4 regions of the Streptomyces sp. NPDC079020 genome follow, and region 3 is predicted to be linked to each of the others. Evidence: riboswitches for the same ligand, from Rfam matches in the RefSeq annotation. Region 3 holds a riboswitch; each other region holds the start of a gene.

Region 1 (7,603 bases), on a different contig from region 3:
GGATCACCGAGGTGCCCGCGGCTTCCAGGTCGGTGACCTCGTCGCGCAGGGCGAGGGCGACCTGCCGGGCGGTCTCGCCGAGCGGCTGGTCGTCGCGGACGAAGGACCAGGCGAGCATGGTGACCGGGCCGGTGAGCATGCCCTTGACGGGACGGGCCGTCAGCGACTGGGCGTACGCCGTCCAGCGGACCGTCATCGGCTCCGGCCTGGAGATGTCGCCCGCGAGCACCGGCGGCCGGACGTAGCGGGTGCCGTACGACTGCACCCAGCCGTGCTGGGTCGCGAGGCAGCCGGTGAGCTGTTCGGCGAAGTACTGCACCATGTCGTTGCGTTCGGGCTCGCCGTGCACCAGGACATCGAGCCCCGCCTTCTCCTGGAAGGACAGGACCTCCCGGATCTCGTCCCTGATCCGCTCCTCGTACCCGGCGGTGCCGATCCGTCCGGCCCGCAGGTCGGCACGAGCGGTGCGCAGCTCATGGGTCTGCGGGAACGAACCGATGGTCGTCGTCGGCAGCAGCGGGAGCCCGAGGTGCGCGCGCTGGGCGGCGGTCCGCTCCTGGTAGGGCTGCGAGCGCCGCGCGTCCGCGGCGGTGACGGCGGCGGTGCGGGCCCGCACCGCGGGGTCGCTGGTCAGTGCCGATCCGGCGCGGGAGGCGAGGTCGGCGCGGTTCGAGGCGAGTGCGGTGGCGATGGTGTCGGTGCCCTGCTCGAGCCCCCTCGCCAGGACGGCGACCTCCCGCGTCTTCTGCCGGGCGAAGGCGAGCCAGCGGGCAATCTGCGGGTCGATGTCACGCTCGGCGGTGGCGTCCAGCGGTACGTGCAGGAGGGAGCAGGAGGCGGAGACATCCACCCGGTCGGCGAGGCCGAGGAGGGTGCCGAGGGTCGCGAGGGACTTCTCGTAGTCGTTGATCCAGATGTTGCGTCCGCTGACGACGCCCGCGACCAGGCGCTTGCCGGGCAGTCCGCCGGCCGCCGCGAGGTCTTCGAGGTTGGCGGCGCCCGATTCGGTGAAGTCGAGGGCCAGTCCTTCCACCGGCGCCTTGGCCAGCACGCCCAGCGCCTCACCGAGCCGCCCGAAGTACGAGGCGACCAGCAGCTTCGGCCGGTCGGTGGCGGCACCGAGATCGCGGTAGGCGCGGGTGGCGGCGTTCAGTTCGGCAGGGCTGCGGTCCTGGACGAGTGCGGGTTCGTCGACCTGGACCCACTCGGCGCCGGCCGCCCGCAGATCGGCGAGCACCTCGGCGTACACCGGCAGCAGCCGGTCCAGCAGGGTCAGCGGCTCGAAGTCCCCGGGCGCGCCCGGCGCGGGCTTGGCGAGCAGCAGGTAGGTGACGGGGCCGACGAGGACCGGACGGGCGGTGTGTCCGAGCGCGAGGGCTTCCGTCAGCTCGGCGACCTGCTTGGCGGAGTGCGCCGTGAACACCGTGTCCGGGCCCAGCTCGGGGACCAGATAGTGGTAGTTGGTGTCGAACCACTTGGTCATTTCCAGCGGTGCGATGTCCTGGGTGCCGCGGGCCATCGCGAAATAGCCGTCCAGCGCGTCTTCCTCGGCGAGCGCGCGGTGCCGTTCGGGGACCGCTCCGACCATGACGCTGGTGTCCAGTACATGGTCGTAGTACGAGAAATCGCCGGACGGCACTTCATGGATGCCTGCGTCGGCCAGCTGCCGCCAGTTCGAGCGGCGAAGATCCGCCGCGGTCTCCCGGAGGGCGTCCGCGCCGACGCTGCCCTTCCAGTAGCCCTCGACGGCCCTCTTCAGTTCACGGTTCTGTCCCTGGCGGGGGTAGCCGTACACGGTGGCCCGTGCTGCCGCGGCTGCGGGCTTCGCTGTCACAGAACTCTCCTTCGCGAGATGTGTCCTGGATCCCGGGGACGGGACGCGGACGCGAAGGGACGACCGACCGGGCGGACCACATCGCGGAGTTCTGCCGCACGTGCCGCCCGATATGTACGCCGACCCGCCCACGAGGTCACCGGGATCTCCGTACGCGATCGGTCGCGTACGGGCAACGGGCAGGTCTTCGGACTCGCGGGCACATCTGCCGGGGCAGATTCCTACTGGCCGTCGCTTCCCGGATCCGGCCGGATCCAGTGCGTATGACGGCGTTCGTTCCCACTCACCGCTGCGGGGCAGTCCCGGATTCCCACCGGGTTCCCTCTTACGACGCGTCCCGTCCGGCTGACGGGGGCGAACCAGCTGCGTCCGCCACCCTAGGCGACAGACGGCGCCCGCACACCCCCGCCCGGATACCGGGACGCGTGAGGGCGGGGGTGTGCGGGGGAAATGACGGGCACGGTGGAGTGAACGGACACCGGGGCCTGTCGGAACAGCCTTCAGGGCTTGCGCGCCGCTATCCGGTCACCGCGTCGAAGGAGAGCCAGGTACCCATGGGGGCCTGCTGACCCGCCCCGGGAACGGACCAGTCGCAGACACCGTACGGGAAGATCCCCGTCAGCTCCTTGAGCTGGGCGTCGGTCACCGGCACCTGGTAGTCGGTGCTGACCACGGGACGCTTGCGGCACTTGACTATGTCGTTGGCCACATCGGCTCCGGCGACCATCCGCGGCGATGTCCACACCGGGTAGAGCGTGTTGCACTCGGTGTTGCCGATGCCTTCCACCTGGGGCTCCGAGATCTTCGTCGCCCCGATGCCGCGGGTCCAGCAGGCGTCGTTGAGTCCCTGCGGCCGATTGCGGACGATCTTCTCGATGGGCGCGTCGGCGCCGGGGTCCCCCTTGATGCCGGTGAGCCACTTGTCCATGTCGGCCACCATCCCGGCGAGGGTGAATCCGTGTCCGCTGGAGCGGGTGAGCATGACCTGGTTGGCGTGGGTGCCATTGGCCTTGTCCAGGCGCGCCCGGGTGGAGAAGGAGTGGAAGCGCATGTGCATGTCGCCGGTCGCGGCGTCGTCCGTGTAGTCGCGGTAGTCGATGATCGGGATGTCGGCCAGGCCGGCACCGCCGTTCAGCAGGCGGCCCGTGCGGTAGGCGAGCCGAACCGCCTTGAGATCGGCGGCCGTGCGCTGCGCGGCGGGCTTGGCGTCGTCGTCGAGGCCGCCGATGCGCCGGTTCAGGTCGATGAACTGGTCGATGCCGATGGTCCCGTTGTTCAGGGCCTCAAGTCCGTACTGGATACCGGTGTTGTCGAGCGGCCTGCGCGCCTTCCCGGTCTCCGGCACCTCGCCGTAGACGTTCACGGCGTGGCTGTACACATCACAGCGGGCACCGTCGGGGTTGGTGACGGGGTGGTAGCGCTGCGCCACGGGCAGCTGGGCCGGGCAGTACACCGTGGGGTCGATCCGGCCGGCGGCCCGTGCCAGGCTGCCGATGCTCTCCCACTTACCGAACCCGGAGACCGCCCGCTGCTGCTCCTGGGTGAACGCGTCCGGCGCGACATTCTTGAAGTAGTGGTTCAGGAGCTGGGCGTCGCTGAGCGTCTGGATCGTCCCGAAGCCGACGTCGGGGAAGCTGCAGCCGGAGAGGATGCCGTCCAGCAGGCCCGGGTAGTTGTCGGCGATCTGGTGGGTCTGGTACGAGCCGCCGGAGCAGCCGTTGCCGATGGTGAAGGCCGGTTCGCCGTACGTCTCCACGAAGCGTTCCTTGACCATGCTCATGGTCTCGGCCGCCAGCACATCGTTGCAGTTGTTGCCGAAGACGTTCAGCGATGACGAGGCGACGCCATAACCCTTGCTCAGGTACGTGTCGTTCATGATGCCGACGGTGTTGCGGCCCTGGACGTACCAGCCGCCGTTGCAGCCCCCGCCGAATCCGTACACGAGGCGCCCGTTCCAGCCCGGCCCGCGCTCCAGCGGGTCGGGGGCGGGGGACAGCGGGTCGTGCAGCACGGCCGTCTCGTAGATGCCCCGGTTGATGGTGCCGGTCTCGACGCGGACGATGTACGGCACCTTGTTGCCCGCGCTCGTCGTGGCGGTCGCCAGGTCGGCGGGACGTTCGGCCGTGTCGGGCAGGGCGACGAACTTGCCTGCCGTGGTGCGGTACATGTAGTCGACGCGGGTCTCGACGGAGCAGTCCTCGTCGGTCGGCGGCCCGAGGGTGACGCCGGTGGCCGTCTTGAACTCGGCGGTGTCACAGATGAACGGCTGCTCGTGCGGCCCGGCGAACACCGGCCCGGTGATGGGGTGGTTCTTCAGGGTCAGCTGCCCGGCGTCCGCGCCCTGGGCCGTGGCCGTGAGCAGGTTGTCACCCGTGGACAGCTCCTTCACCACGCCCATGACCGTGTTGTCGCCGGAGGGCCGGAAACTGGATGTCACGTCCCGGCCGGCCACCTCGACCCGGATGCTGCCGGCGGCTATGGAAGCGGGCGCCGTGACACGTATCAGGGCGTCGTTCCCCGACACCACGCCGGGCCGCGACGACACGGCCGTCACCTGCAGCGTCTCGCGTTCCTGGCTGCCGGCCGGCGTCGCCGACGCGCCGACCAGCACGCCCATGAACACTATGCCGGCCAGGCCCATCCGGACCGGTCTCGCGGCTCCTGTGAACGACATGCGGAACTCGCCTCACTTCCTGGGGTGGGAAATCGTGTGTGATGTACGTAACGGGCTGCGGCCGGCCCTGCCCGGCGCCGCCCGGGGCTACCAGTTGGTGAACGCCCCGTCCGCCGTGCGCAGGTGCGGGCGCTCGGCCGCATGGGCCTGGTACCGGCGCGCCGCCTCCCGGTCGATGTCGACGCCGATGCCGGGCAGTTCGCTCAGTTCCACCCGCCCCGGCACGATCGTCGGCCGCGCGGTGAAGAGGGCGGCGATGTTGGGCTCGGGGTCGGTCTGGTGCTCCTGGATCGCCGCGTTGGGGCAGGCCAGGTTGAGCTGGAGCGAGGAGGCGGCGGTGACCGGGCCCAGCGGGTTGTGGGTGGCGAGCTTGATGTGGTGGGCCTCCGCCATCGCCGCGATCTTCTTCGCCTCGGTCAGACCGGCGGCCACCCCGACGTCCACGCGCGCGTAGTCGATCAGGTCGTCCTCGATGAGCGTCCTGAACTCCCATTTGGAGCCGTACTGTTCGCCCGCCGCCAGCGGCACCCCGGTGCGGGCCCGCAGCATGCGGTAGCTGTCCGGGTTCTCGCAGCGCAGCGGGTCCTCGACGAAGAACGGACGGGCCGCCTCGATCTCCCGGCACAGGGTCAGTGCCTCCGGCGGGTCCAGGCGCGTATGCACGTCGAGGATCAGCTCCACCTCGTCGCCGACCGCGTCGCGCACCTGGTGGAAGAGGGCGACCGAGTCGCGCAGGCAGCGGCGCGCGTCGAGCGTGCCGTCGGCGTCGTGCGGCGAGGCGAACCGCAGATGACGCCAGCCCTGCGCGACCAGGTCGCGGCACCGGTCCAGGAACCACTCGCGGTCGTCGTAGCCGTCGCCGACATGCACGTAGGCGGGTACGTGATCCCGCACCCGGCCGCCGAGCAGTTCGTGCACCGGTACGCCGAGCGCCTTGCCGCGGATGTCCCAGAGTGCCACGTCGACCGCGGCGATGGCGGCGCCCAGGATGCGGTCGGCGGGGAAGAACCCGCGCCGGAACATCACCTGCCAGAGGTGCTCGATACGCCGCGGGTCCTCGCCGACGATCAGCTCCGCGAGATGTTCGAGACCGCCCGCGACCGCCCGTTGGCGCGACCTGATGCCGACCTCGCCCAGGCCGTGGATGCCCTCGTCGGTGTCGACCACGACCAGCATCATGCTGTCGCCGTGGTCGGGAAGAGTCAGCACTTCCAGGCCGGTGATCTTCATTCCACTCCTCTATGAAAACGTTCCCGCGATTTCAGTGCCGTTCGTGAGAGCACATCATCGACAGCAGTCGAACCGGAGCGCAAGACCCATGCATACAGAAGGTTTCCCTGGATGAAATAGTCCTGACACATCTCTTGACATGCTGTGGGAACGTTCGCAAACATCAACCGCAATCGCAGGGTCCTGCTGCGAGGGTGCCGGGGTCCCCGGCTCGGAACGACGAGGAGGCCGTCCGTGGCAGTAACGATCCGGGAGGTGGCGAGCGCCGCGGGCGTCTCGGTGTCGACGGTGTCCCGTGCGTTCACCGCACCCGACCAGGTGCAGCCGACGACACGGCAGCGCATCCTCGACGCCGCGGCCAAGCTCGGCTACTCCCCCAACCCGGCGGCCCGTTCACTGCGCGGCGGCGGCACCGGAACGCTCGGCCTGATCGTCCCGGACATCGCCAACCCGTTCTTCCCGCCGATCATCAAGGCGATGCAGGCCCGCGCCCGGCACCTGGGCTATACGGTCCTGGTGGCCGACAGCGACGAGCGCGAGGCGGACGAGATGGCCGCCATCGCGGCCGTGTCGAAGCGGGTCGACGGCCTGATCCTGTGGGCCTCCACCCTCACCGAGGACCGGCTCCATGAACTCGCGGGCCGGATGCCGCTGGTGGTGGTGAACCGGCACGTGCCGGGCATCCCCGAGGTCCGGATCTCCCTGTCCGCCGGCATCGCGCAGGCCGCCGAGCTGCTGAAGGCGTACGGCCACCGGCGCTGCGTGTTCATCAACGCCTCCCGCGCCGAGCTGAGCCGCGGCAAGTCCATCCAGGAGTCCTTCGAAGCGCTCGACCTCTCCCTGTCCGAGCTCGGTCCGTACGAGCCGCGGTTCGAGACGGGCGTGCACGCCGCCACCCTCGTGGCCGCCCACGAGGCGACGGCCGTGATCGCCCACAACGACCTGGTCGCCCTCGGCGTGCTGCACCAGATGGCCAACCTGGGCATGAGCGTGCCGGGCGACGTCAGCGTCATCGGCATCGACGACACCCTCCTCGCCTCCGTCTCCACCCCCAGCCTCACCACGATCAGGATCGACCCCGAGGAGATCGCCACGCGTGCGGGCGACCTCCTGATCGAGACGATCGCGAGCGCGGCGGGGCGTACCGGCCGAGGACCCGAGGTCACGTCCCCCGTCGTCGAGATCGGCTCCCGCCTGATCCCCCGCGCCTCGACGGGTCCCGCACCCACCCACTGATCCACGACGCGCGCCACCGCGGCGCGCCGAACACCCCCTTGCACCGCACCGAGCCCACTCCTGCCCTTCTTGGAGCCGTTATGCCCAGAAACTCCCGCTCTGCTGCCGTACTTGGCTGCATGGCGCTGACCGCGACCCTCGCGGGCTGTTCCTCCCTCACCCCGAGCAGCGCCGGCGGGGGCGGCGATCTCGTGCTGCGGGTGCAGGGCATGCCGCCGGCCACCGACAAGCCGGGGCTCGCCCTGTTCAAGAAGCAGGTGGCCGACTTCGAGAAGGCCAACCCGGGCATCAAGGTCAAGGGTTCGACCACGGTCTTCGACCCGCTGACGTTCTCCGCGAAGCTGTCCGGCGGCAATGTCGAGGACGTCATCAAGGTGCCGCTGACCGAGCCGCAGCGGCTCATCCAGCAGAAGCAGGTGCAGCCGATCACCGGGCAGCTCAAGGAGTGGAAGCACTTCACGGAGTTCAACCCGCAGGTCCTCCAGCCGCTCACCGACAGTGCCGGCGATGTGTACGGCGTACCGCAGAATCCTTACGCCCAGGGCCTGGTCTACAACCGCGAGCTCTTCGAGAAGGCCGGCCTCGACCCCGACCGGCCGCCGGCCACCTGGGCGGAGGTCCGTACCGCC
Region 2 (7,603 bases), on a different contig from region 3:
TCCCAGCCCTCACGGGCCTTCTCCTCGTTGTCCAGCTGGTTATCGCGCTGCACCCACGACCAGCCCTCGCCCATCTTGTGCCAGGCGACGGTGCCGCCCTCGCCGCTGGCCCCCAGGACCTTCAGCGCGTTCTCCTCGCCGACCTTCCACTTCGCCGACTTCACGAACTGGAACACCCCGATCGGCCAGCCCTGGTTCCAGGCCCGCAGCGCGAGACCGAAGGCCGCCGTCGACTTCCCCTTGCCGATGCCCGTGTGGACGAAGAGCAGCGGGCGGTTGCGCCGCTGACGGGTGGTGAGCCCGTCGTCCGGTACCGATGTCGGCTGTCCCTGTGGCATTACGCGGCCCTCCCGGCTGTGGTGACGTCCTTGACGAGCCCGGCGATCGAGTCGGCCCGCAGCTCGTCGAGCGTGACGGCGGTACCTCCCAGATCCCGGGCGAGCTGTGCGGCGAGCCCGAGGCGTACGATCCCCGACTCGCAGTCCACGACGACGGACGCGGTGCCCTCGGAGCGGTGCAGACGCCCCGCCCGCCCGGCCAGCGCCACCGGTTCGGGGCCGCCGGTCGCCCGGCCGTCCGTCACCACGACGAGCAGCGGCCGCCGCGACGGATCACGCAGCCGCTCCACCCGCAGGACGTCATGGGCCTTCAGCAGCCCGGCGGCCAGCGGCGTACGCCCCCCGGTCGGCAGCGATTCCAGCCGTGCCGCCGCCGCGTCCACCGACGAGGTCGGCGGCAGCGCCACCTCGGCGTCCTTGCCCCGGAAGGTGACCAGGCCGACCTTGTCGCGCCGCTGGTACGCGTCCAGCAGCAGCGACAGCACCGCGCCCTTGACCGCGCTCATCCGCTGCCGGGCGGCCATCGAACCCGAGGCGTCCACGACGAAGAGCACCAGATTGCCCTCGCGCCCCTCCCGCGTCGCCTGCCGCAGATCGTCCCGGCGGACGACCAGGCCCCGCCCCGACCGCCCGCGGGCGTGCTGGTGCGGTGCCGCGGCCTGCACGGTCGCCGACAGGTGCAGCTTGGTCAGGGCACCCTGCGGGCGCCGCGAACCGGTCGTACGGCCGTGCTCGGTACGGGCCCGGGAGCGCCGCCCCGCGGCGCCCTCGCCGAGACCCGGCACGCTCAGCATCTTCGTCCGGAACGGCTCGGCCGAGGCCACGGGCTGCTGCTCCGCGCCGGCCGGGCGGCCGGGCGCGCCGGTGCTGCCCTCCTGGGCCGGTCCCGGGGTACCGCTGCCGTCGGCCTGCGGAGGCACCCCGCCGCCCCCGCCGCCGCCGTCGTCGCCCCCGCCCCCGTCACCGGGGCCGTCCGGGTGCGGACCGTCGGGGTCCGGGTCGTTGCCGCCCTCGCCGCCCGCCTCGTCCCCGGCGGCCTCCTGGAGCGTGTCGTCCAGCTTGTCCTCGTCCAGGCCGGGCGCGTCGAACGGGTTGCGGCGACGCCGGTGCGGGAGCGCGAGGAGCGCGGCCTGCCGCACGTCCTCGGCGAGCACCTCCTCGCGCCCCGCCCACGCGGCCAGAGCGGTCGCCGTACGCGCCATCACGATGTCGGCGCGCATGCCGTCGACCTCGAAGGCCGCGCAGGTCGCCGCGATCTGCCGCAACACGCCGTCGCCCAGCACGACATGGGGGAGCAGGGCGCGCGCGGCGGTGATCCGGTCCCGGAGGGCGGCCTCCTCCTCGGCCCACCGGGCGGCGAACGCGACCGGGTCGTCGTCGTGGGCGAGCCTGCGCCGCACGACCTCGACCCGCTGATCGGTGTCACGGGACGCGGCCACCTCGACCGTGAGCCCGAACCGGTCCAGCAACTGGGGCCGCAGCTCGCCCTCTTCGGGGTTCATCGTGCCGACCAGCAGGAAACGCGCGGCGTGCCGTACGGAGACGCCCTCGCGCTCGACGTACGAAGCGCCCATCGCCGCCGCGTCCAGCAGCAGGTCCACGAGATGGTCGTGGAGCAGGTTGACCTCGTCCACGTACAGGATCCCGCGATGCGCGTCCGCCAGCAGCCCCGGCTCGAAGGCCTTCACGCCCTCCGAGAGCGCCCGCTCGATGTCCAGCGCGCCGACGAGCCGGTCCTCGGACGCGCCGACCGGCAGTTCCACGGTCCGCGCGGCCCGCGACACGCCCGTCCCGTCCCCGTGGGGCCCGTCGGGACACGCCGGATCGGGCGCCCCCGGGTCGCACGAGAAGCGGCACCCGGGCACCACGGAGACCTCCGGCATGAGCGCGGCGAGCGCCCGCACGGCGGTGGACTTGGCGGTTCCCTTCTCGCCCCGTACGAGCACCCCGCCGACAGCCGGACTGACGGCGTTCAGCAGCAGTCCGAGCCGAAGATCGTCCTGCCCGACGATCGCGGTGAAGGGATACGGCGTACTCACAGGGCCTCCTTGTTGACATCCGACACTTCAAGGGCCGCTCCGGGCCCGTCCGGCGCTCCGGGCCCGTCGGGCCCGCGCACCGCGTTCCGGGCCGTACCGGGCCCGTCCGGCGCTCCCGCGTCCCGTGCGCCCGCGGACGCGCCCCCGCCCACTCCGGGCGCCCCCGCCCGCGGTGCCGCCGCCCCCGGTGCCCCCGGGGCGATGAACGGCAGTCCCGCGGGCGCGCCGCCCTCGATCAGCCGCCACAGCGCGTCCGTGTCCGCGTGTTCCTCCACCAGATCCCCGAGCCGGTCCAGCTGCTCCTCCCGCAGCACCCCGAAACTCGTGTCCGGCGCGGCGACGAACCGCCGGCCCGCCGCCCGTGCGACCTCCGCGAGGAACCGCCGCCGGAACGCGTCGCTCTCCAGCGACCCGTGCCAGTGCGTCCCCCACACGGCACCCACCCGGCAGCCGTCCAGGAACGGCTCACCGCCGCGCACATCGGCGACCCCGTGGTGGATCTCGTATCCCTCCACCGGCTCGCCGAGCGCCGTACCGGCCGGCCGGGCGAGCGTCTTGGCCCGCTCGAACCGGATGCGTACCGGCAGCAGTCCCAGCCCGTCGACCACCCCGGCCCGCGACTCCACCTCGTCCTCGATCCGCTCCCCGAGCACCTGGAACCCGCCGCAGATGCCGAGCACCGGCCGTCCCTCGGCCGCCCGCCGCACCAGCGCGTCGGCGAGACCCCGCTCGCGCAGCCACGCCAGTGCCCGCACGGTGCCGCGCGTGCCGGGCACGATCACCAGGTCCGCGTCGGCCAGCTCCTCCGCCCGGTCCACGAACCGCACCACCACGCCCGGCTCGGCGGCCAGCGCGTCCACATCGGTGAAGTTCGACATCAGCGGCAGGGCACACACCGCCACCCGCAGCACGTCCTCGCCGTGCGGCGGCGCGACGACCGACTCCCGTACGGCTCCGCGCATCGAGACGCGCAGGCCGTCCTCCTCGTCGATGCCCAGCCCGTGCGCGAACGGCAGCACCCCGTAGGTCCGCCGCCCCGTCAGCCCGTACAGCATGTCCAGGCCCGGCTCCAGCAGCGAGACATCGCCGCGGAACTTGTTGACGAGATAGCCGGCGACCAGTGACTGGTCCTCGGCGCTCAGCAGCGCCGTCGTACCGAAGAACGAGGCGAAGACGCCGCCGCGGTCGATGTCCCCGACGACCAGCACGGGGAAGCGCGCGGCGCGGGCTATGCCCATGTTCACGATGTCGGTGCGCCGCAGATTGATCTCGGCAGGACTGCCCGCCCCCTCGCAGATCACGGCGTCATACGTGCCCCGAAGCTGTTCCAGGCAGTCCACGACCGTCCCGAGGAGGGCTTCCTGCCGTCCCCCGTGGTAGCCGCGGGCGCTCATCTCACCGACCGGCTTCCCCATCAGGACGACCTGGCTGGAGCGGTCGCCGCCGGGCTTGAGCAGCACCGGGTTCATCAGCGCGGACGGCTCGACCCGGGCGGCCTGGGCCTGCATCGCCTGGGCGCGCCCGATCTCCGCGCCCTCGCGGGTGACGAACGAGTTGAGCGACATGTTCTGCGCCTTGAACGGCGCGACCTTCACGCCCCGGCGTACGAGCCACCGGCAGATCCCTGCCGTGACGACGCTCTTGCCCGCGTCCGAGGTGGTCCCGGCGACCAGGAGTCCGCCGCTCATTTCGCTCTCCGTCCCGCGAGCAGCCGGCCCGCCACGCATACGCCCAGGGCCAGCGCGCCCACCCGGCGCGACAGCCGTACCGCCCGTTCGATGTCGGCGCTCTCCACGGCCCGGCCGGCCGCCCCGTTGAGCACGGGCCGGTGCTCGACCCGCCCGGCGTACGCCAGGGTCCCGCCGAGCCGTACGCCGAGAGCCCCCGCGAACGCGGCCTCCACCGGCCCCGCGTTAGGGCTCGGATGGCTGCCCGCGTCGGCCCGCCAGGCCCGTACGGCCGCACGGGGCCGTCCTCCGGCCACCACGGCCAGCGCGGCCGTCAGCCGGGCTCCCGGCCCGCCCGCCAGGTCGTCCAGGCGGGCCGAGGCCCAGCCGTAACGCCGGTAGCGGGGCGACCTGTGGCCGACCATGGCGTCCAGCGTGTTGACGGCCCGGAAGCCGACGAGCCCGGGGACCCCGCCCAGAGCGCCCCAGACGAGGGCGCCGACGACGGCGTCCGAGGTGTTCTCGGCGACGGACTCGACCACGGCGCGGGCGATCTGCTGCCCGTCCAGCGAGTGGGGGTCGCGGCCGCACAGATGGGGCAGCCGTTCCCGGGCCACGTCGAGGTCCCCGGCGGCGAGCGCACCGGAGACGGCGCGCGCCTCACGGCCCAGCGACGTACCGCCGATCACGGACCAGGTGGTGGCGGCGGTCAGCGCGACGGCCAGGGCGGGGCGGTCCCGTACGGCGCGGGCGGCCAGCGCGGCGGCCCCCACGGCGCCGCCGGCGCAGACGAGGGTGTGCAGGGCGCCCCATCCGCGGTGGTCGCGCCAGAGCAGGCGTTCGGCCCTTGCCGCGGCCCGGCCGAATCCGGCCACGGGATGTCCCCGGCGGGGGTCACCGAGCAGGGAGTCGGCGATCAGGCCGGCCGTGGCGCCGTACGCGAAGATGCGGTCGGCACGCATGGCTCAGCCGGCCGGGGTACGGGAGGTTCCCGCAAGGGGTGACACAGGTTCCGGCGCACGGCAGCCAGGCATGGCGTATGTCCTCACTCAGGGTCCGCGCCCTGGTTCGACGTGACCGGCGACGAGAGTCTCCTGGCTTCCGGATCCGCAGTTCCCCCGGCCTTCCAGTCCGCGTGGGCGGACCGTGACTTCCGATGGGGGACTGCTCCCCGGTGACAGTGGCGGGACCGCGCCGGATTCGCACCGGCTTCCTCTGCTGTCGCCGTAAACGGCTCCGGCAGTCCACCACGCTGTGAGAACGCCCGTCAACTTGCCGTTGACCTGCGGAGCCGCAGTGTGCGCAGACGCACACCGGGCCGGACACACAGTGTGTGTCCGGCCCGGTGGAGGTGCGGTGTTCCGGTCAGGCGACGATCAGATAGATCCCGTACGTGACCGCCGCCGCGCACAGCGCGAAGCAGAGGTACGCGCCGGCGCGGGCCGGGGTGAACGAGCCGCCGGAGGCGCCGTTCCGCGCCGTCGACGCCTGCTTGGAGAGGCCGACGATGCCGAGGGTGAAGAGGCCGACCAGCGCCACGGTGACCACGAGGCTGACGCCGAAGACGGAGGCGAGAGCTGCCCAGTCGATGTTCATACGGATCTGTCCTTACACCGTGGCGGGCCGCGCCGGATCGGCGGGCGTACCGGCCGGAGCCGGGATGGTGGACGTGAGGTCGGGACCCGTGGTGCCGACGGGCGGCGGGGTGACGGCGGCGATGGCCGTGGTGACGACGCCCGCAGGCTCGTCCTCCGGGCCGCCGCCGGTGACGTTGGTGTGGTCGACCGGCTTGCGGCGCGACAGCAGCCAGATGGCGCCGGAGCCCGCGACGAGCAGGACGGCGACGACGCCGACGCCCCAGCCGCCCTGCTTGGTCAGGAACTCCGCGCCCGCGCCGACCAGGCCCGCGGCCGGCAGGGTCAGTCCCCAGGCGACGAACATCCGGGTGGCCGTGGACCAGCGGACCACGCCCCCCTGACGGCCGAGGCCCGCGCCCATCACGGCGCCGGAGCAGGACTGGGTGGTGGAGAGCGAGAAGCCGAGGTGGGAGGAGGCCAGGATGACGGTGGCCGCACTGGTCTGGGCGGCGAAGCCCTGCGGCGGCTTGAGGTCGGTCAGGCCGCTGCCCATGGTGCGGATGATGCGCCAGCCGCCGAGGTACGTGCCCAGGGCGATGGCGACACCGGCGGAGACGATGACCCAGACCGGCGGGTTGGAGCCGGGGGCGAGGACGCCGCCGGTGACCAGGGCCAGGGTGATGATGCCCATCGTCTTCTGCGCGTCGTTGGTGCCGTGGGCGAGCGAGACGAGACCGGCCGAGGCGATCTGCCCGGCCCGGTAGCCCTTGGCGGTCGACTTCAGCTGTCCCTCATCGGTGACCTTGCGCCCGATGCGGTACGTCAGCTTCGTGGCCAGCAGCGCGGCGAGACCGGCGACGACCGGCGCGGCGATGGCGGGCAGCAGCACCTTGGTGACGACGGTGCCGCCATTGATCGAGGACCAGCCCGCCGACATGACCGCGGCGCCGATGAGGCCGCCGAACAGGGCGTGCGAGGAACTGGAGGGCAGGCCGACCAGCCAGGTCAGCAGATTCCACAGGATGGCGCCGACGAGCGCCGCGAAGATGACCTCGGTTCTGAGGCCGTCCTCGTTGACGATCCCGCCGGAGATCGTCTTGGCGACCTCCACCGACAGGAACGCGCCGATCAGGTTGAGAACGGCGGACATCGCCACCGCTGTCTTGGGCTTCAGGGCGCCGGTCGAGATGGTGGTGGCCATCGCGTTGGCGGTGTCGTGGAAACCGTTCGTGAAATCGAACACGAGAGCTGTCACGATCACAATCGCGAGCAGCAGCGTGATGTGTTCCATTTACCCAGGCAATCGTTCGACGTCAGTGGCTCGTGGACCGTAGGCAACCTGGGTGAACGGAAGATGAACTGGGCGGGGCGCTGTGGTGACTCCAAGCGGATTGGATCCCCTCCGCTTGTCTGCTCGCGAGGTGGAACGACGCACCTGGGGCGGTACGAGGACTGCGCTTTGCCGGGCCTTGGTGAACATTTGAGGACGCGTTTTTTCACCCGGAAGAGATTCCGGTCACCCGGCGCCCGGTATCACCCCCGCCGCCCCGGCGCAGCCCTTAGGGTGCCCCGCATGAGCGTGAGCGGTCAGCCTCGGGAAGAAGCGATCGAACGGGCCTGGCGGGGCGTGGTCGACACCGCCCGCCGGTCCGCGGCCGACGGGCTGGTCGTCGGGACCTCGGGCAATGTCTCGGCACGTGTCGGCGGGACCGTCCTGGTCACCCCCAGCGGGGTGCCCTACGACCGGCTCGGCCCGACGGACGTGGTCGGCGTCGACCTCGAAGGGCGCCGGGTCCTCGGCGATCTCGCCCCGACCAGCGAACTCCCCCTCCACCTGGCGGTCTACCGCAACAGCGACGCGGCAGCCGTCGTGCACACCCACGCGGTGCACGCCACCGCCGTCTCCACCCTGGTCGAGGAGGTCCCGCTGGTGCACTACGCGGCGGCCATGCTCGGCGGCCCCGTCCGCACCGCTCCCTACG
Region 3 (7,603 bases):
TGGTAGCGGATGTCCAGATGGTTGGTGGGTTCGTCCAGGACGATGAGGGACGGCTCCTGGACGAGCGTCCGGGCGACCAGCGCGCGCTGGCGCTCGCCGCCGGAGAGGGAGGCGAACGCACGGGACGCGAGTGCGCCGATGCCGACCCGGTCGAGGGCCGCGGCCGCCAGTTCGGTGTCGGCGGCGGTGTCCGCCTCCCAGAAGCGTTTGTGCGGGGCCCGGCCCATGGCGACGACCTGCGCGACGGTCAGTTCGAAACCGGCCTGGCCGTCCTGCGGGACGGTGGCGATCCGCCGGGCGCGGGCCTTGACGGGGAGGCGGGCGAGGTCGTCGCCGTCGAGCAGGACCCGGCCGTGGGTGGGGCGCAGGGTTCCGTACACACAGCGCAGCAGGGTGGTCTTGCCGCTGCCGTTGGGGCCGACGAGGCCGACCGTCTCACCGTCGGCGGCGGTCAGGTCGACGGAGTCCACGAGGTGCCGGCCGCCGGTCCCGTACGAGAGGCCTTCGGTACGCAGACTGGTCATGCGGGAACTCCTTCGGGGCGAAGGCCGGTCATGCCGGGGCTCCTTCGGGGCGGCGGCGGAGCATCCAGAGGAAGAACGGGCCGCCGGTCAGGGCGGTGAGGACGCCGACCGGGATGTCCTGGGGAGCGGCGACCGTGCGCGCGGCCAGATCGGCCAGGACCAGGAAGACCGCGCCGCCCAGCGCGGCGACCGGGAGCAGGGCCCGATGGCCCGCGCCGACGGCCATCCGGGCCATGTGCGGCACCATCAGGCCGACGAATCCGATCGCCCCGCTGTAGGCGACGAGGGCGCCGGTGAGCAGGGAGGCGAGGACGAAGACACCGGCCCGGAAGCGTGCGGTGTCGAGCCCGAGGACGGTGGCACCCTCCTCGCCGACGAGCAGCAGGTCGAGCGGACGGGCGAGGGTGAGGAGCAGCGCCGTACCCGCGACGAGGACGGCCGAGGGGAGCGCGAGCATGTCCCAGCGCGCGGCGCCGAGCCCGCCGAGGGTCCAGTAGAGGACTTCCTGGAGGTGGTCGGCGCGGGCGGAGGTGACCAGGATGAGGCTGGTGAGGGCGGAGAGGATGTAGGAGACGGCGACTCCGGCCAGCACGAGCCGGTTGGTGGTGAGGCCGGATCCGCCGCGGGCCAGGGTGTAGACGAGCAGGAGTGAGGCGAGCGCGCCCGCGAAGGCGGCGGCCGGGATGGTGACGGTGGTGGCGAGGCCCGCGCCGACGCCGAGGACGATCACGAGGACCGCTCCGGTGGAGGCTCCGGAGGAGACGCCCAGGAGGAACGGGTCGGCGAGCGGATTGCGCACGAGCGCCTGGAGGACGGTGCCGACCACGGCGAGTCCGGCGCCGACGACGACGCCGAGCAGGACCCGGGGCAGCCGGACGTCGAGGACGATCGTACGGAACGGGCTCGGGCCGGCCCGCCCGGTCAGGATGTCCAGGACCTGGCCGGGCGGGATGCGGACGGAGCCGAGGGCGAGCGCGGCGAGGACGGCGGCCCCGAGGACGACGGCGAGGGCGCCGAGGACCAGGGCGCAGCGCAGCCGGCGCGGCGCGGCTGGGGTGCGGCAGCTCACGGTGCGGTGGCCGGGTCCGTGGCTTCCTTCGTGGGTGAGTCCCCGGGTATCTCCGGGTGCAGCTGGGCGGCGAGCTTGCCGACCGCCGCGGGGGCGCGCACGCCGAGCACCGCGTCGGAGAGCGGGAGGACGGCGAAGCGCTTGTTCCTGATCGCGGGGACGTCGGCGAGTGCCGGGTCCTCCAGGAGGCGCTTCTTCTTCTGGGCGACGGTGGTGGAGCCGTAGTCGTAGATGACGATGACGTCGGGCTTGCGTGCGACGACGTTCTCCCACGAGGCGTCGCCGAACGGCTTGTCGAGGTCGGCGAAGACATTGCGGCCGCCGGCCCGGGTGATCAGCTCGTTGCCGATGCCCTTGCCGCCCGCGGTGAACGCGGTCTTGTCGCCGCTGTCGTAGACGAAGACGGAGACCGGCCGGGCGGACTTGAGCCGCTCGGCCGCGGCGGCGTTGGCGGCCTTCGCCTCCTCGATCCACGCGTCGGCGCGCGCAACGACGCCGAAGGTGCGGCCGACCTCGCGGACCTCCTGGTAGAGGGTCTCCATCGCGGTCGCGTCCCTGGCGCAGTACTCGGTGTTGAGCCGGGTGTCGATGCCGGACTTCTTCAGCGCCTCGCGGCTGCGGCCGTCGCCCGCGGTGAACGCGGTGGAGTAGCCGCCGTAGACGAAGTCGGGGTCGGCGGCGAGCAGCTTCTCGTACGAGGGGTACTCCCCGGCCAGGACCGGGATGGCCTCGTACCGGTCCTCGTACTCCGGCAGGACCTTGTCGTCGAGGTAGGCGGTGCCGACCATGGACTTGGCGAGCCCCAGTTCCAGCATCACTTCGGTGACGTGCTGGTTCATGGTGACGGCACGCTTCGGCGGCGCCTTGTACGTCGTGGTGACACCGCAGTTCGTGACGGTGTACGGGAAGCCCTCGGCGGAGGGTCCGGTGGCCTCGGCCGAGCCCGCGGAGCCGTTGTCGGCGTCCGTGGCGGAGCAGGCGGTGAGGGCGAGCGGGAGCAGCACGGCGGCGGCTATGAGCGCGGGGGTGCGCCGGGACATGGCAGGGCCTCTCCGGGGGATTTCCGCGTCCCCTGGTCGGTGCGAGAAGGCGGCAGGCCAGTTCCTGACTGCCGAGCCCCGGTCCTGGTGGACGGGGTTCGGTCACAGTGGCGGGACCGTGCCGGACTTGCACCGGCTTCCTGGTTCCTGCCGCCCCTTGGGTCTGGGTGCAGTGTGCCAGACCTGATCGCGACGCAGGCGGGGCGACCCTCGGCGGGTGTCCCCTCGGGCGTCCTTCAGCAGGCGTCGACGACCTTGACGTCCTCTTCGGTGATCTCGCCGTCCACGATGCGGAACGAGCGGAACTGGAAGGGGCCCGCGTCGTCGGTGTCCGCGGTGGAGACGAGGACGTAGTGGGCGCCGGGTTCGTTGGCGTACGTCACATCGGTGCGGGAGGGGTAGGCCTCGGTCGCCGTGTGCGAGTGGTAGATGATCACGGGCTCCTCGTCGCGGTCGTCCAGGTCGCGGTAGAGCTTGAGGAGGTCGGCCGAGTCGAACTCGTAGAACGTGGGCGAGCGGGCGGCGTTGAGCATGGGGATGAAACGTTCGGGCCGTCCCGTTCCGGCCGGTCCCGCGACGACTCCGCACGCCTCGTCGGGGTGGTCCGCGCGGGAGTGGGCCACGATCCGGTCGTGGAGCTCCTTGGTGATGGTCAGCATGGCGCCCAGGATAGGACCGGCCTCCCGGGCAACGGACCCGCCCGTACCGGGGAGTGGTACGGGCGGGTCCGCATGCCGGACGCTCCGGCTCGGGCGGCCGCGGGTGTCAGCTCTTGATGAACGCCGTGTTGCCGGGGTTGCGGGCCTTGAGCACCAGATACGAGACGCCGAGGATCAGGGCCCAGACCGGTGCGCAGTACAGCGAGACCCGGGCGTCCTTGTCGATGGCCATCATCACGACGACCATGCCGATGAAGCCGAGCGCGAAGACGCTGGTGTACGGGGCTCCGGGCGCCTTGAAGGCGGACTGCGGGAGCACCCCCCGGTCGGCCAGCGCGCGGAAGCGGAGCTGGCAGAGCAGGATCATGACCCAGGCCCACATGCCGGAGATGGTCGCGAAGGAGACGACGTAGTTGAACGCCTCGCTCGGCCACTGGTAGTTGATCCAGACGCCGACGAGCATCAGCGCGGCCGAGAACGTGGTGCCGGCGAACGGCAGGCCGTTCCTCGTCAGCCTGGTGAAGGCCTTCGGGCCCTGCCCGTTGAGCGCCAGGTCACGCAGCATGCGGCCGGTGGAGTACATCCCGGAGTTGCAGGAGGAGAGCGCCGCGGTCAGGACGACGAAGTTGACGATCGCCGCCCCCGCCACGAGGCCCATCTCCTCGAAGGTCTTCACGAACGGCGAGACGCCCGGCTTGAACGTGCTCCACGGCACCACCGAGAGGATCATGATCAGCGCGCCGACGTAGAAGACGGCGATGCGCCACGGCACGGTGTTGATGGCCTTGGGCAGGACGGTCGTGGGGTCCTTGGACTCGCCCGCGGTGACGCCGACGAGTTCGACGGCGAGGAAGGCGAACATCACGATCTGGAGGGTCATCAGCGTGCCGGTGATGCCCGAGGGGAAGAATCCGCCGTCGTTCCAGAGATTGGCGACGGTCGCGTTGTCGGCGGCGTCGGAGAAGCCGATCGTGAGGACTCCGGCGCAGATCAGGATCATGCCGATGATCGCGGTGACCTTGACCATCGAGAACCAGAACTCCAGCTCACCGAAGAGCTTCACGGAGATGAGGTTGGCGCCGTACAGAATGAAGGTGAAGACGAGTGCCGACAGCCACTGCGGAATGTTCCACCAGTACGTCATATAGGTGGCGGCGGCGGTGACTTCGGTGATTCCGGTGAAGACCCAGAAGAGCCAGTACGTCCATCCGGTCACGAACCCGAAGAACGGGCCGAGGAATTCCCGCGCGTACTCCGAGAAGGAGCCGGAGACCGGGCGGTACATGAGGAGTTCGCCCAGGGCCCGCATGATGAAGAAGATGACCAGGCCCGCGATCGCGTAGGCCAGGATGAGGCTGGGACCGGCCCGGTCGATGGCTTTGCCCGCACCGAGGAAAAGCCCGGTGCCGATGGCTCCGCCGATGGCGATCATCTGGATCTGGCGGGCACCCAGGCCGCGCCGGTATCCCTCGCCGCTGTTTCCGGCACCCTCGGCATCGTCGCCTGCGTGCCCCTTGTCGACCTGTGCCGATGTCATGTGGTGCGCCTTTCTCCACGCCGATCCGCGCCTTCACAGGCGACGGATCAGTTCCTGATCCCCCCGGATATGGATGGAGTGCCGTCGGCGTTCGGCCGACTTGTAGCGCCCCCGGGAACAGGGATGGCGTCCCCGGGTGGTCGTGAAGATTTATCACGGGCTCCCGGGCGACCCACGGGACATTGTGTGGCGCACACCACAGGAAAAAGCGGACAAGAGTTTCCAGCCGCTGCAAAGTCGACTGTTCGGGTGACGTGATCGTTATTCCGATTTGAGCGTCCGCTGAGCGAGCGCCCCGCAGAACACACGGCAGGACTCACGGCAGGAAGCGCGGCAGGATGCCCCGCGGGACGCGCCGAAGGGCCGCCCCGCGGGACAGCTCCGCAGGACGGCCCTTCGCGTCCGGATTACGGCATCAGCGTCTCGACGAGCGTCTCCTGGAGCGCGCCCAGCCAGAGATAGGCCATCACCATCGGCTTGCGCGGGTCGCTGTCGGAGAGGCGGTAGAGCGAACCCTCCTGCCCCTCGTCCTCGTCGGACACCTCCAGCCGGGTGCCGATGGTGAGCCGCAGGTCGTTCAGGGCGCCGAGCCAGTTGCGGCACTCGTCGGCGGTGAGCGTGAGCACGGCACCGCCCTCCCCCACGGGTGAGAGCCCGTCCAGGGTGCGTACGACGGCGACGGCGTCCTCGCGCTTGCGGGTGCGCAGGTCGTTCTCGGTGTAGCGGCGGAACTCGGCGGACGCCTCGCGCAGCTCCTTGTCCTCGTTCCCGTACGCCTCGGGGAAGAGCCGGGCCAGGGCCGGGTCGGCGGGCGGTTCGCTCGGACCCTCGGCGAAGAGCGCGGCGAGCGGGTCCTCGCCCTCGGCGGGCTCGTCGCCCGGACCGATCAGCTCCAGCAGCTGGACGGCGAGGGAGCGCAGGATGGAGACCTCGACCTCGTCGAGCGCGACGGACGCGCCGCCGCCGGGGGTGGCCTCGAAATGGCCGGCCATGGATTCTCCGATGGTGGGTCGTGCGGGGCAGGGGCGGGACAGCGGCGGATGACGGGCGCGTGGGGCGGGGCCGGCGCGCGGCCCCGTCCCGCCGGCGCGGCCGCCGCCCTAGTTGCGGTCCTGGGTCAGGGTGGCCCAGAGGCCGTAGCCGTGCATGGCCTGGACATCGCGCTCCATCTCCTCGCGGCTTCCGCTGGAGACGACCGCGCGGCCCTTCTGGTGCACATCGAGCATGAGCTTGTGGGCCTTGTCCTTCGAGTAGCCGAAGTAGGCCTGGAAGACATAGGCCACATAGCTCATGAGGTTGACCGGGTCGTTGTGCACCAGCGTCACCCAGGGGACGTCCGGCTCGGGGACCGCGACGGTCTCTTCGGCCGACTCTGGACGTTCGATCTCTACGGGGGCAGCAACGCTCACCTACCCCATGCTGCCACCCGGAAGGGGTCATCGCACAAACGGACCCCACATCTCGTCACTTTGACGAAATAGGGGGTAGCATCCCAGCCATGAACTCAGCGGACCTTGGGCGACGGGTCGGTGTGCCGTCGACCGCACTCTTCACCGACCAGTACGAGCTGACCATGGTGCAGGCCGCCCTGAAGGCCGGCACCGCGGACCGGCGCTCGGTTTTCGAGGCCTTCACCCGGCGGCTGCCGGAGGGGCGGCGCTACGGCGTCGTGGCGGGCACCGGGCGGGTGCTCGACGCCGTGGAGAACTTCCACTTCGACGACGAGATGATCGGCTTCCTGCGCCAGCAGCGCGTCGTCGACGAGCCCACGCTCGAATGGCTGGCCGGTTACCGCTTCAGCGGCGACATCTGGGGCTACCCGGAGGGCGAGGTGTACTTCCCCGGCTCGCCGATCCTGCGGGTGGAGGGCTCCTTCGCCGAGTGCGTGCTGCTGGAGACCGTGATCCTGTCGGTCCTCAACCACGACTCGGCGATCGCCGCGGCGGCCTCCCGGATGTCGGCCGCGGCGGGCGGCCGCGGGCTGATCGAGATGGGCGCCCGCCGCACGCACGAACTGTCGGCCGTCGCCTCGGCGCGCGCCGCGTACGTCGGCGGCTTCGACACCACCTCCGACCTGGCGGCGGGCTTCCGCTACGGCATCCCGACCGTCGGGACCAGCGCCCACGCGTTCACCCTGCTGCACGACAGCGAGCGCGACGCGTTCCAGGCGCAGGTGGACTCGCTCGGCCGCAACACGACACTGCTGGTCGACACGTACGACGTGACCGAGGCGGTCCGTACGGCGGTCGAGATCGCCGGGCCCGAGCTCGGCGCGGTCCGGATCGACTCCGGCGATCTCCTGCTGGTCGCGCACCGGGTACGCCAGCAGCTGGACGAGCTGGGCGCCACCGCGACGAAGATCGTGGTGACCTCGGACCTGGACGAGTACGCCATCGCCTCGCTGGCCGCGGCTCCGGTCGACGCCTACGGCGTGGGCACGCAGCTGGTCACCGGGAGCGGACAGCCGACCTGCTCCATGGTCTACAAGCTGGTCGCCCGCGCCGCCTCCGCCGACCCCGGCGAAACGATGCGGCCGGTCGCGAAGAAGTCGCTCGGCGCGAAGTCGTCGGTGGGCGGACGCAAGTGGGCCGCGCGCCGGCTGGACGAGCACGGGGTGGCCGAGGCCGAGGTGATCGGCACCGGTCCGGTGCCCGAGGAGCTGGCCGGGCGGCAGCTGCTGGTGGAGCTGGTGCGGGGCGGCGAGGTGGTCGCCCGCGAGCCCCTGGAGGCCGCCCGCGAGCGGCATGTGGCCGCGCGGAAGGGGCTGCCGATGT
Region 4 (7,603 bases), on a different contig from region 3:
CGCCGTCGCGGTGCGGCGGTACCACCATGCGGCGCGCGATGGCGTTGGCGACATCGGGGCCGTGCGCCTGGCGCACCAGATGCAGACAGGCGTCTATCCCGGCGGCGGTGCCCGCCGAGGTGATGACCGCCCCGTCGTCCACGTACAGCACATCCGGCTCCACGACGGCCAGGGGGAAGCGCCGGGCCAGCTCGTCGGTGTGCCGCCAGTGGGTGGTGCAGCGGCGGCCGTCCAGCAGTCCGGCCGCGCCGAGGACGTAGGCGCCGGAGCAGACGCTCAGCACCCGCGCGCCGCGCTCCACGGCCCGGCGCAGGGCGTCCAGCACCTCCGGCGGATACTCCCGCTCCATGAAATGGCTGCCCGCCGGTACGGCGATGAGGTCGGCCTCCTCCAGCCGGCCGAGGCCGTGGGACGTGCCGATGGTGAACCCGGCGTGCGTCCGCAGCTCGGGGCCCTCGGCCGAGACCACCGCGAAGTCGTGCACCGGCAGACCCTCGTCGCTGCGGTCGAGCCCGAAGACCTCGCACAGCACGCCGAGTTCGAAGGGGTGGACCCCGTCGAGCAGCAGGGCGGCGACATTTTTCAGCATGACGACAGTGTGGCAGTAATTCGATGCTGTGTGACAGTCCTGCCACTGCCGGAATGCGTCCGCGCGGACGACAGTAGAGGCATGAACACATTCCTGAACTACCTGGGCATCACGGCCGTTTTCGCACTCGTCCTGCTGCCGACGTTCCTCGGGATCGCCCGCGAGCGCCGTATCGACCGGGAGCTGAGAGAAGCGGAACGGGCGCACGGGGCGGAGCCCCCGCGAACGGAGGGCGCCGCGCGGCCGGTCACGGCCGCGCGGCGCCCGTCCCCCCGGAGCTGGGCCAGGATCTGACCCGGCCCTGCGGACGGCCGGAGAAGCCGTCCTTGGGTACGTCGTCCTCTAGAAGTCGTCGTCGAAGCCGACCGACCCCTCCACCGCCACCTGGTAGGCGGACGGGCGGCGCTCGAAGAAGTTCGTCAGCTCCTGGACGCCCTGGAGCTCCATGAACGAGAACGGGTTCTCCGAGCCGTACAGCGCGGGGAAGCCGAGGCGGGTGAGCCGCTGGTCGGCCACGCACTCCAGGTACTGCCGCATCGACTCGGTGTTCATGCCGGGCAGGCCCTCGCCGCACAGGTCGCGGCCGAACTGCAGCTCCGCCTCGACGGCCTCCTTCAGCATGTCGGTGACCTGCTGCTGGAGCTCGTCGTCGAAGAGGTCCGGCTCCTCCTTGCGGACGGTGTCCACGACCTCGAACGCGAAGTTCATGTGCATGGTCTCGTCACGGAACACCCAGTTGGTGCCCGTGGCGAGGCCGTGCAGCAGGCCGCGCGAGCGGAACCAGTACACGTACGCGAAGGCACCGTAGAAGAACAGCCCCTCGATGCACGCCGCGAAGCAGATCAGGTTCAGCAGGAAGCGACGGCGGTCCGCCTTCGTCTCCAGCCGGTCGATCTTCTCGACCGAGTCCATCCATCTGAAGCAGAACTGCGCCTTCTCGCGGATGGAGGGGATCTCCTCGACCGCGTCGAACGCAGCCGCCCGGTCGTCCGGATCGGGCAGATACGTGTCGAGCAGCGTCAGATAGAACTGGACGTGCACGGCCTCCTCGAAGAGCTGCCGCGACAGATACAGCCGCGCCTCGGGAGAGTTGATGTGCTTGTACAGCGTCAGCACGAGGTTGTTGGAGACGATGGAGTCACCGGTCGCGAAGAACGCCACCAGCCGGCCGATCATGTGCTGTTCGCCGGGGGAGAGCTTGGCGAGGTCGGCGACGTCGGAGTGGAGGTCGACCTCCTCGACCGTCCAGGTGTTCTTGATCGCGTCCCGGTAGCGCTCGTAGAAGTCCGGGTAGCGCATCGGGCGCAGGGTCAGTTCGAAACCCGGGTCGAGCAGGTTCTTGTTCTCGCTGGAGCTCATTACTGACAGGCCTCGCAGGACTCGGGGTTTTCCAGGGAGCAGGCGATGGCGTCCGCGTCGGGAGCCTGGGCCTGCTGTACGGGGACGGGGGCGGCGGCGGACGCCTGGCCGGACGCGGCACGGGCGATCCGGGTCGCCGGGCGCGAACGCAGGTAGTACGTCGTCTTCAGCCCCTGCTTCCAGGCGTACGCGTACATCGAGGAGAGCTTGCCGATCGTCGGCGTCTCCAGGAACAGGTTCAGCGACTGGCTCTGGTCGAGGAACGGCGTACGCGCCGCCGCCATGTCGATCAGTCCGCGCTGCGGGATCTCCCACGCGGTGCGGTACAGCGCCCGCACCTCCTCGGGGATCCAGGCGAAGCCCTGCACCGAGCCGCTCGCCTCGCGCAGCGCCTCGCGGGTCCGGGCGTCCCACACGCCCAGCTGCTTGAGCTCGTCCACCAGATAGGCGTTGACCTGGAGGAACTCACCGCTCAGCGTCTCGCGCTTGAACAGGTTGGAGACCTGCGGCTCGATGCACTCGTACACCCCGGCGATCGAGGCGATCGTGGCGGTCGGCGCGATCGCCAGGAGCAGCGAGTTGCGCATCCCGGTCCGGGCGACGCGGGCGCGCAGGGCGTCCCAGCGCTCCGGCCAGTTCAGCTCGGTGTCGTAGTGGTCGGGGTGCAGCACTCCGCGCGCCGCCCGGGTCTCGGACCAGGCGGGCAGCGGACCCGACCGCTCGGCGAGGTCGCAGGACGCCTCGTACGCGGCGAGCATGATGCGCTCGGAGATCTTCGTGGACAGGGCCCGCGCCGCGGGGGAGTCGAAGGGCAGCCGCAGCTGGAAGAAGACGTCCTGGAGACCCATCGCGCCCAGGCCCACCGGCCGCCAGCGGGCGTTGGAGCGCCCGGCCTGCTCGGTCGGGTAGAAGTTGATGTCGACGACCCGGTCCAGGAAGGTCACGGCGGTACGCACGGTGGCGTCCAGCCGCTCCCAGTCGATGGACCCGTCCGCCACGAACGACCCCAGGTTGACCGAGCCCAGATTGCAGACGGCCGTCTCGCCGTCGTCGGTCACTTCGAGGATCTCGGTGCACAGGTTCGACGAGTGGACGACGCGGCCCGGCTCGGCGGTCTGGTTGGCGGTCCGGTTGGAGGCGTCCTTGAACGTCATCCAGCCCTGGCCGGTCTGCGCGAGCGTACGCATCATCCGGCCGTACAGGTCCCGCGCGGGCATCGACTTGCGGGCCAGCCCCCTGGCCTCCGCCGCGCGGTACGCGGCGTCGAACTCGTCGCCCCACAGGTCGACCAGCTCGGGCACATCGGCGGGCGAGAACAGCGACCACCGGCCGTCCGCGTCGACCCGGCGCATGAACTCGTCCGGGATCCAGTGCGCCAGGTTGAGGTTGTGCGTACGCCGCTGGTCCTCGCCCGTGTTGTCGCGGAGCTCCAGGAACTCCTCGATGTCCGCGTGCCAGGTCTCCAGGTAGACGGCGGCGGCGCCCTTGCGGCGGCCGCCCTGGTTGACCGCGGCGACCGAGGCGTCGAGCGTCTTCAGGAACGGCACGATGCCGTTGGAGTGCCCGTTGGTGCCCCGGATCAGCGAACCGCGGGCGCGGATGCGGGAGTACGAGAGACCGATGCCGCCCGCGTGCTTGGAGAGCCGCGCCACCTGGTGGTAGCGGTCGTAGATCGAGTCCAGCTCGTCCTTGGGCGAGTCCAGCAGATAGCAGGAGGACATCTGCGGGTGCCGGGTGCCGGAGTTGAAGAGGGTGGGGGAGGAGGGCAGATAGTCCAGCCGGCTCATCAGCCCGTACAGCGCGGCGACCTCGTCCAGCGCGCGCACGCTCTCGTCCTCGGCCAGCCCCGAGGCGACCCGCAGCATGAAGTGCTGCGGGGTCTCGATGACCTGCCGGGTGTGCGGGTGGCGCAGCAGATAGCGGCTGTGCAGCGTACGGAGCCCGAAGTAGCCGAAGCGGTCGTCCGCGCCGTCGGCCAGCGACCGCTCGACCATCGCGTCGAGCGCGGCAGCGTGGAGGGCCACGAACCGCGCGGTGCGGTCGGCGATCAGGCCCTCGCGGTGCCCCACGGCGACCGAGGCGGAGAACGACACCGCGCCCTGGCCCGCCGCCTCGCCCGCGATGGAGCGGGTCAGCAGCCGGGCGGCGAGCCGGGAGTAGGCGGGGTCCTCGGAGATCAGCCCCGCGGCCGCCTCGGTGGCCAGCGAACGCAGCTCCGCCTCGTCCGACCGGGCGTTGCGGCCGCGCAGCGCGGCGGCGGCGACCCGTCCGGGATCGGTGTCGGGAAGATCGACGGTGAGGTCCGTCAGGGTCCGCAGCAGTGCGGTTCCCGGTGCGTCGGTCGTGGACTCCGTCGGTTCGGCTGCGGCGGCGGCTGAAACCGGATCGGCTGGCGCGATGGTCACGGGGATTTCCCTCGCTCGGCTGGGGGCCGGCGGGGAACGGGGGCAGCCGGACAGCACGATGCCCGGAACGGGGCAGCACTGCCTACGGCGTCCACCGGCCCATCCGCGAGGCCCGGACGTCTGGGCGTCCGGTTCGGTCGAGCCGGACGCGCTGTCGACAGGTCGTCGGACTTCGGGTGTGCAAAAGCACACTGAATACACCGTTGCGGGACAGTTCCGGATTCGCACCGGATTCCCCTGCGGCGACAGCGAGCACGAGCATACATGTGGGGGCCGCCCGATGAGGCAGCCCCTACATGTTGTGTCGCGAGGGGTGTTGGGCCCTAGGGGGAATGTGGGCCGGTGGGGTGAGCGGGGGCACGGCGGGAAGGGGCTCCGGGCCCGCTCCCCACCCGTTCCGGGCCCGTACGGCGTGCTCTGCCGGCAGCCGGTTCCCTCAGCCGCTCGCTCCCACCTCGTTGTTCGGGGCCCCGTCGCCGACCGGTGGCAGGTCGCCGCGTTCGACGGGACCCGCGCCGGGTGCCTGCCCCGCCGGGGGCAGGATCTCGTCGAGTTCACGGTCGTCCGCGCGGTGCGCCGCCTCGGAGGCCGCGCGCAGGGTGTCGCGGTCGACCTCGTCGCGGGCTCCGCCGACCCGGACGACGACCTCGCCCTCCGCGCGGGCGTACTCATGGCCCTCCGGCGTCGAGCGGTACCAGTTCTCCCCGTCCCGCTCACAGGCCGCCGGTGTGCCCGGGCCCCCGCCGGGCAGCGGGCCCGCCGCGCAGTTCGCCGCCGTCAGCGTGCCGCGCTCCACGGAGAGCTGGACGCGCTTGCCGCCCGCCGCCACGTAGAAGCTCCCGAAGCCGTCGTCGCCCAGGACGCCGACGGACTGCCGGGCCAGGGCGTACCCGGGGACCTCGGTCACATAGACATGGCCGGTGGTGGTCTGGATGGCCGCGGCCCTGGCCTCCAGCGCGGCCCGGCCGGGCACCGGGGCGGAGGGGGCCGCGGCCCCGGGGCCGTCCGCGTCGGGGCCGGGGGCCTGCTCCGTGCCGCAGGCCGCGAGCGTCAGCACCAGCAGCACGGGCCACAGCCCGGGGAGCGGGGAACGAGGAATCATGCCCGCATCCTCGCGTACGGTGACCGCGGTGCACAGCCGGGGAACGGGGCGGGCCGCCGCGCCTCCCGGGGAGACACGACGGCCCGCGCACCCGCGGTTCCGGCCGGTCAGTGACCGCTCGGCGCGCCCACCGTGGCCGGCGGCAGCTCCGCCTTGACGCCCGGGTCGCCCACATCCGCCGTGTAGTCGGCCGGCGAGGTCTCGTCGATGCCCGCCGGGGCCTTCAGCGCGTTCAGGACGAGGGTCAGGACGATCACGACCATCACGTTCAGCACGAAGGCCGTCAGACCGATGTAGCCGATCTCGCCGATTCCCGGAATCTCCTTCGAGGAGCCGCCGAAGTGCTTCTGGGTGGGGCTCGCCACGCCGTACGCGGCGAGCGTTCCGTACGCCATGCCGGCCGCCCAGCCCGCGAGCAGCGCCCAGCGGTGGAACCAGCGGGTGAACAGCCCGCCGACCAGGGCGGGCATGGTCTGGAGGATCCAGATGCCGCCGAGCAGCTGGAAGTTGATCGCGACCGTCTTGTCCATGGTGAGGACGAAGACCAGGGCCCCGACCTTGACCAGGAGCGAGACGACCTTGGAGACCTTGGTCTCCTGGGCGGGGGTGGCGTCGGGTTTCAGGAAGTCCTTGTAGATGTTGCGGGTGAAGAGGTTCGCCGCGGCGATGGACATGATCGCGGCGGGCACCAGGGCGCCGATGCCGATGGCGGCGAACGCCACTCCCGCGAACCAGTCGGGGAACATGTTCTCGAACAGCTGAGGGATGGCCAGCTGCCCGTTGTCCACCTTCACTCCGGCGGCGATCGCCATGAAGCCGAGCAGCGCCAGCATGCCCAGCATCAGGGAGTACAGCGGCAGGATCGTGGTGTTGCGCCGGATCACCTCGCGGCTGCGGCTGGAGAGCGTCGCCGTGATCGAGTGCGGGTACATGAAGAGCGCGAGCGCGGAGCCCAACGCCAGTGTCGCGTAACCCCATTGACCCATGTCGCCGGGGACCAGCGAGCCGCGCGGCTGACCGGTCGCCGGATTCTTCTGGGAGAACGCCTCGCCCGCCTTGGCGAAGATGTCGTCGAAGCCGCCCAGCTTGACCGGTATGTAGATGATCGCCACCGCGATCACCAGATAGATCAGGCCGTCCTTCACGAATGCGATCAGCGCGGGTGCCCGCAGCCCGGACGAGTAGGTGTACGCGGCGAGCACGGCGAACGCGATGAGCAGCGGAAGGTCCTTGATGAACCAGTGCGTGGTCTCACCGCCGCCGACGCCCATGACATCCAGCACCGCCTGGATTCCGACGAGTTGGAGCGCGATGTAGGGCATCGTGGCGAGGATGCCGGTGACGGCGACCGCCAGCGAGAGCCCCCTGGAGCCGAAGCGTCCGCGGACGAAGTCCGAGGTGGTGACGTAGCCGTGCTTGTGCGAGACCGACCACAGCCGCGGCAGGAAGGTGAAGATCAGCGGGTAGACGAGGATCGTGTACGGGACGGCGAAGAAGCCCGCCGCGCCCGCCGCGTAGATCGCCGCCGGGACGGCGACGAAGGTGTACGCCGTGTAGAGGTCGCCGCCCAGCAGGAACCAGGTGACCCAGGTGCCGAACGACCTTCCGCCCAGGCCCCATTCGTCCAGGCTGGCCTCGTTCTCGGCCTTGCGCCAGCGGGCCGCCATGAAGCCGATGACCGTGACGGCCACGAAGAAGAAGATGAAGACGCCGAGCGCGATGCCGTTCACACCGTCCTTCATGCGGAGGCACCCCCCTTGCGGGCGCGCTGGTCACGCTGCCACAGCTTGTACGCGACCATCGTCAGCGCGGCCGAGAGCGGCACCCAGAGCATCTGGTACCAGTAGAAGAACGGGATGCCGATGAACGTCGGATCGACCTTCGCGTACGAACCCACCCAGAGCATCGCCACGAACGGGGCGAAGAGACAGAGCGCGATCACCGCTCTCGTGGGGGTGACCGTCGGTGGTTTCGCCTCGGTGTCTGCTGGCATGTGGTGACTCCGTCCCCTCGCTGATCAACGTCTGCGGTCCGCGTGTGCGGTCCGGCAACGGTGATGTATCGGAGAGAGTCACGGACACGGGAGTCATCCGGTTCACCCGTACGTGCAAGTCCGCGCGCACATACGCGTACCCGTACGTGCACCCG

The links. A riboswitch is a leader RNA that binds a small molecule or an ion and turns the genes downstream of it on or off. The one in region 3 is predicted to bind cobalamin.
Region 1: it holds a riboswitch for cobalamin, as region 3 does, so the genes downstream of both, metE (5-methyltetrahydropteroyltriglutamate--homocysteine S-methyltransferase) here and ACIGJO_RS19730 (ABC transporter substrate-binding protein) in region 3, are expected to answer to the same signal.
Region 2: it holds a riboswitch for cobalamin, as region 3 does, so the genes downstream of both, ACIGJO_RS00295 (cobalamin biosynthesis protein) here and ACIGJO_RS19730 (ABC transporter substrate-binding protein) in region 3, are expected to answer to the same signal.
Region 4: it holds a riboswitch for cobalamin, as region 3 does, so the genes downstream of both, ACIGJO_RS06000 (ribonucleoside-diphosphate reductase subunit alpha) here and ACIGJO_RS19730 (ABC transporter substrate-binding protein) in region 3, are expected to answer to the same signal.

The regions. Positions count from the first base shown of each region.
Region 1 is NZ_JBITUB010000012.1:210,389-217,991, reverse strand. Features, by position in the region: gene metE (5-methyltetrahydropteroyltriglutamate--homocysteine S-methyltransferase) at 1-1,834, opposite strand, end outside; cobalamin riboswitch at 1,995-2,213, opposite strand; gene ACIGJO_RS25260 (DUF6351 family protein) at 2,352-4,508, opposite strand; gene dgoD (galactonate dehydratase) at 4,596-5,738, opposite strand; gene ACIGJO_RS25250 (LacI family DNA-binding transcriptional regulator) at 5,973-6,974, shown strand; gene ACIGJO_RS25245 (ABC transporter substrate-binding protein) at 7,094-7,603, shown strand, end outside.
Region 2 is NZ_JBITUB010000001.1:51,963-59,565, reverse strand. Features, by position in the region: gene cobO (cob(I)yrinic acid a,c-diamide adenosyltransferase) at 1-338, opposite strand, end outside; gene ACIGJO_RS00305 (putative cobaltochelatase) at 338-2,377, opposite strand; gene ACIGJO_RS00300 (cobyric acid synthase) at 2,374-4,065, opposite strand; gene ACIGJO_RS00295 (cobalamin biosynthesis protein) at 4,062-5,006, opposite strand; cobalamin riboswitch at 5,132-5,261, opposite strand; gene ACIGJO_RS00290 (hypothetical protein) at 5,410-5,640, opposite strand; gene ACIGJO_RS00285 (inorganic phosphate transporter) at 5,653-6,912, opposite strand; gene ACIGJO_RS00280 (class II aldolase/adducin family protein) at 7,195-7,603, shown strand, end outside.
Region 3 is NZ_JBITUB010000008.1:380,038-387,640, forward strand. Features, by position in the region: gene ACIGJO_RS19720 (ABC transporter ATP-binding protein) at 1-524, opposite strand, end outside; gene ACIGJO_RS19725 (FecCD family ABC transporter permease) at 553-1,593, opposite strand; gene ACIGJO_RS19730 (ABC transporter substrate-binding protein) at 1,590-2,633, opposite strand; cobalamin riboswitch at 2,671-2,835, opposite strand; gene ACIGJO_RS19735 (Mov34/MPN/PAD-1 family protein) at 2,870-3,292, opposite strand; gene ACIGJO_RS19740 (amino acid permease) at 3,399-4,829, opposite strand; gene ACIGJO_RS19745 (DUF2017 domain-containing protein) at 5,237-5,821, opposite strand; gene clpS (ATP-dependent Clp protease adapter ClpS) at 5,930-6,238, opposite strand; gene ACIGJO_RS19755 (nicotinate phosphoribosyltransferase) at 6,328-7,603, shown strand, end outside.
Region 4 is NZ_JBITUB010000002.1:461,390-468,992, reverse strand. Features, by position in the region: gene ACIGJO_RS06015 (GlxA family transcriptional regulator) at 1-589, opposite strand, end outside; gene ACIGJO_RS06010 (hypothetical protein) at 671-883, shown strand; gene ACIGJO_RS06005 (ribonucleotide-diphosphate reductase subunit beta) at 932-1,948, opposite strand; gene ACIGJO_RS06000 (ribonucleoside-diphosphate reductase subunit alpha) at 1,948-4,353, opposite strand; cobalamin riboswitch at 4,499-4,628, opposite strand; gene ACIGJO_RS05995 (hypothetical protein) at 4,790-5,455, opposite strand; gene mctP (monocarboxylate uptake permease MctP) at 5,563-7,197, opposite strand; gene ACIGJO_RS05985 (DUF3311 domain-containing protein) at 7,194-7,448, opposite strand.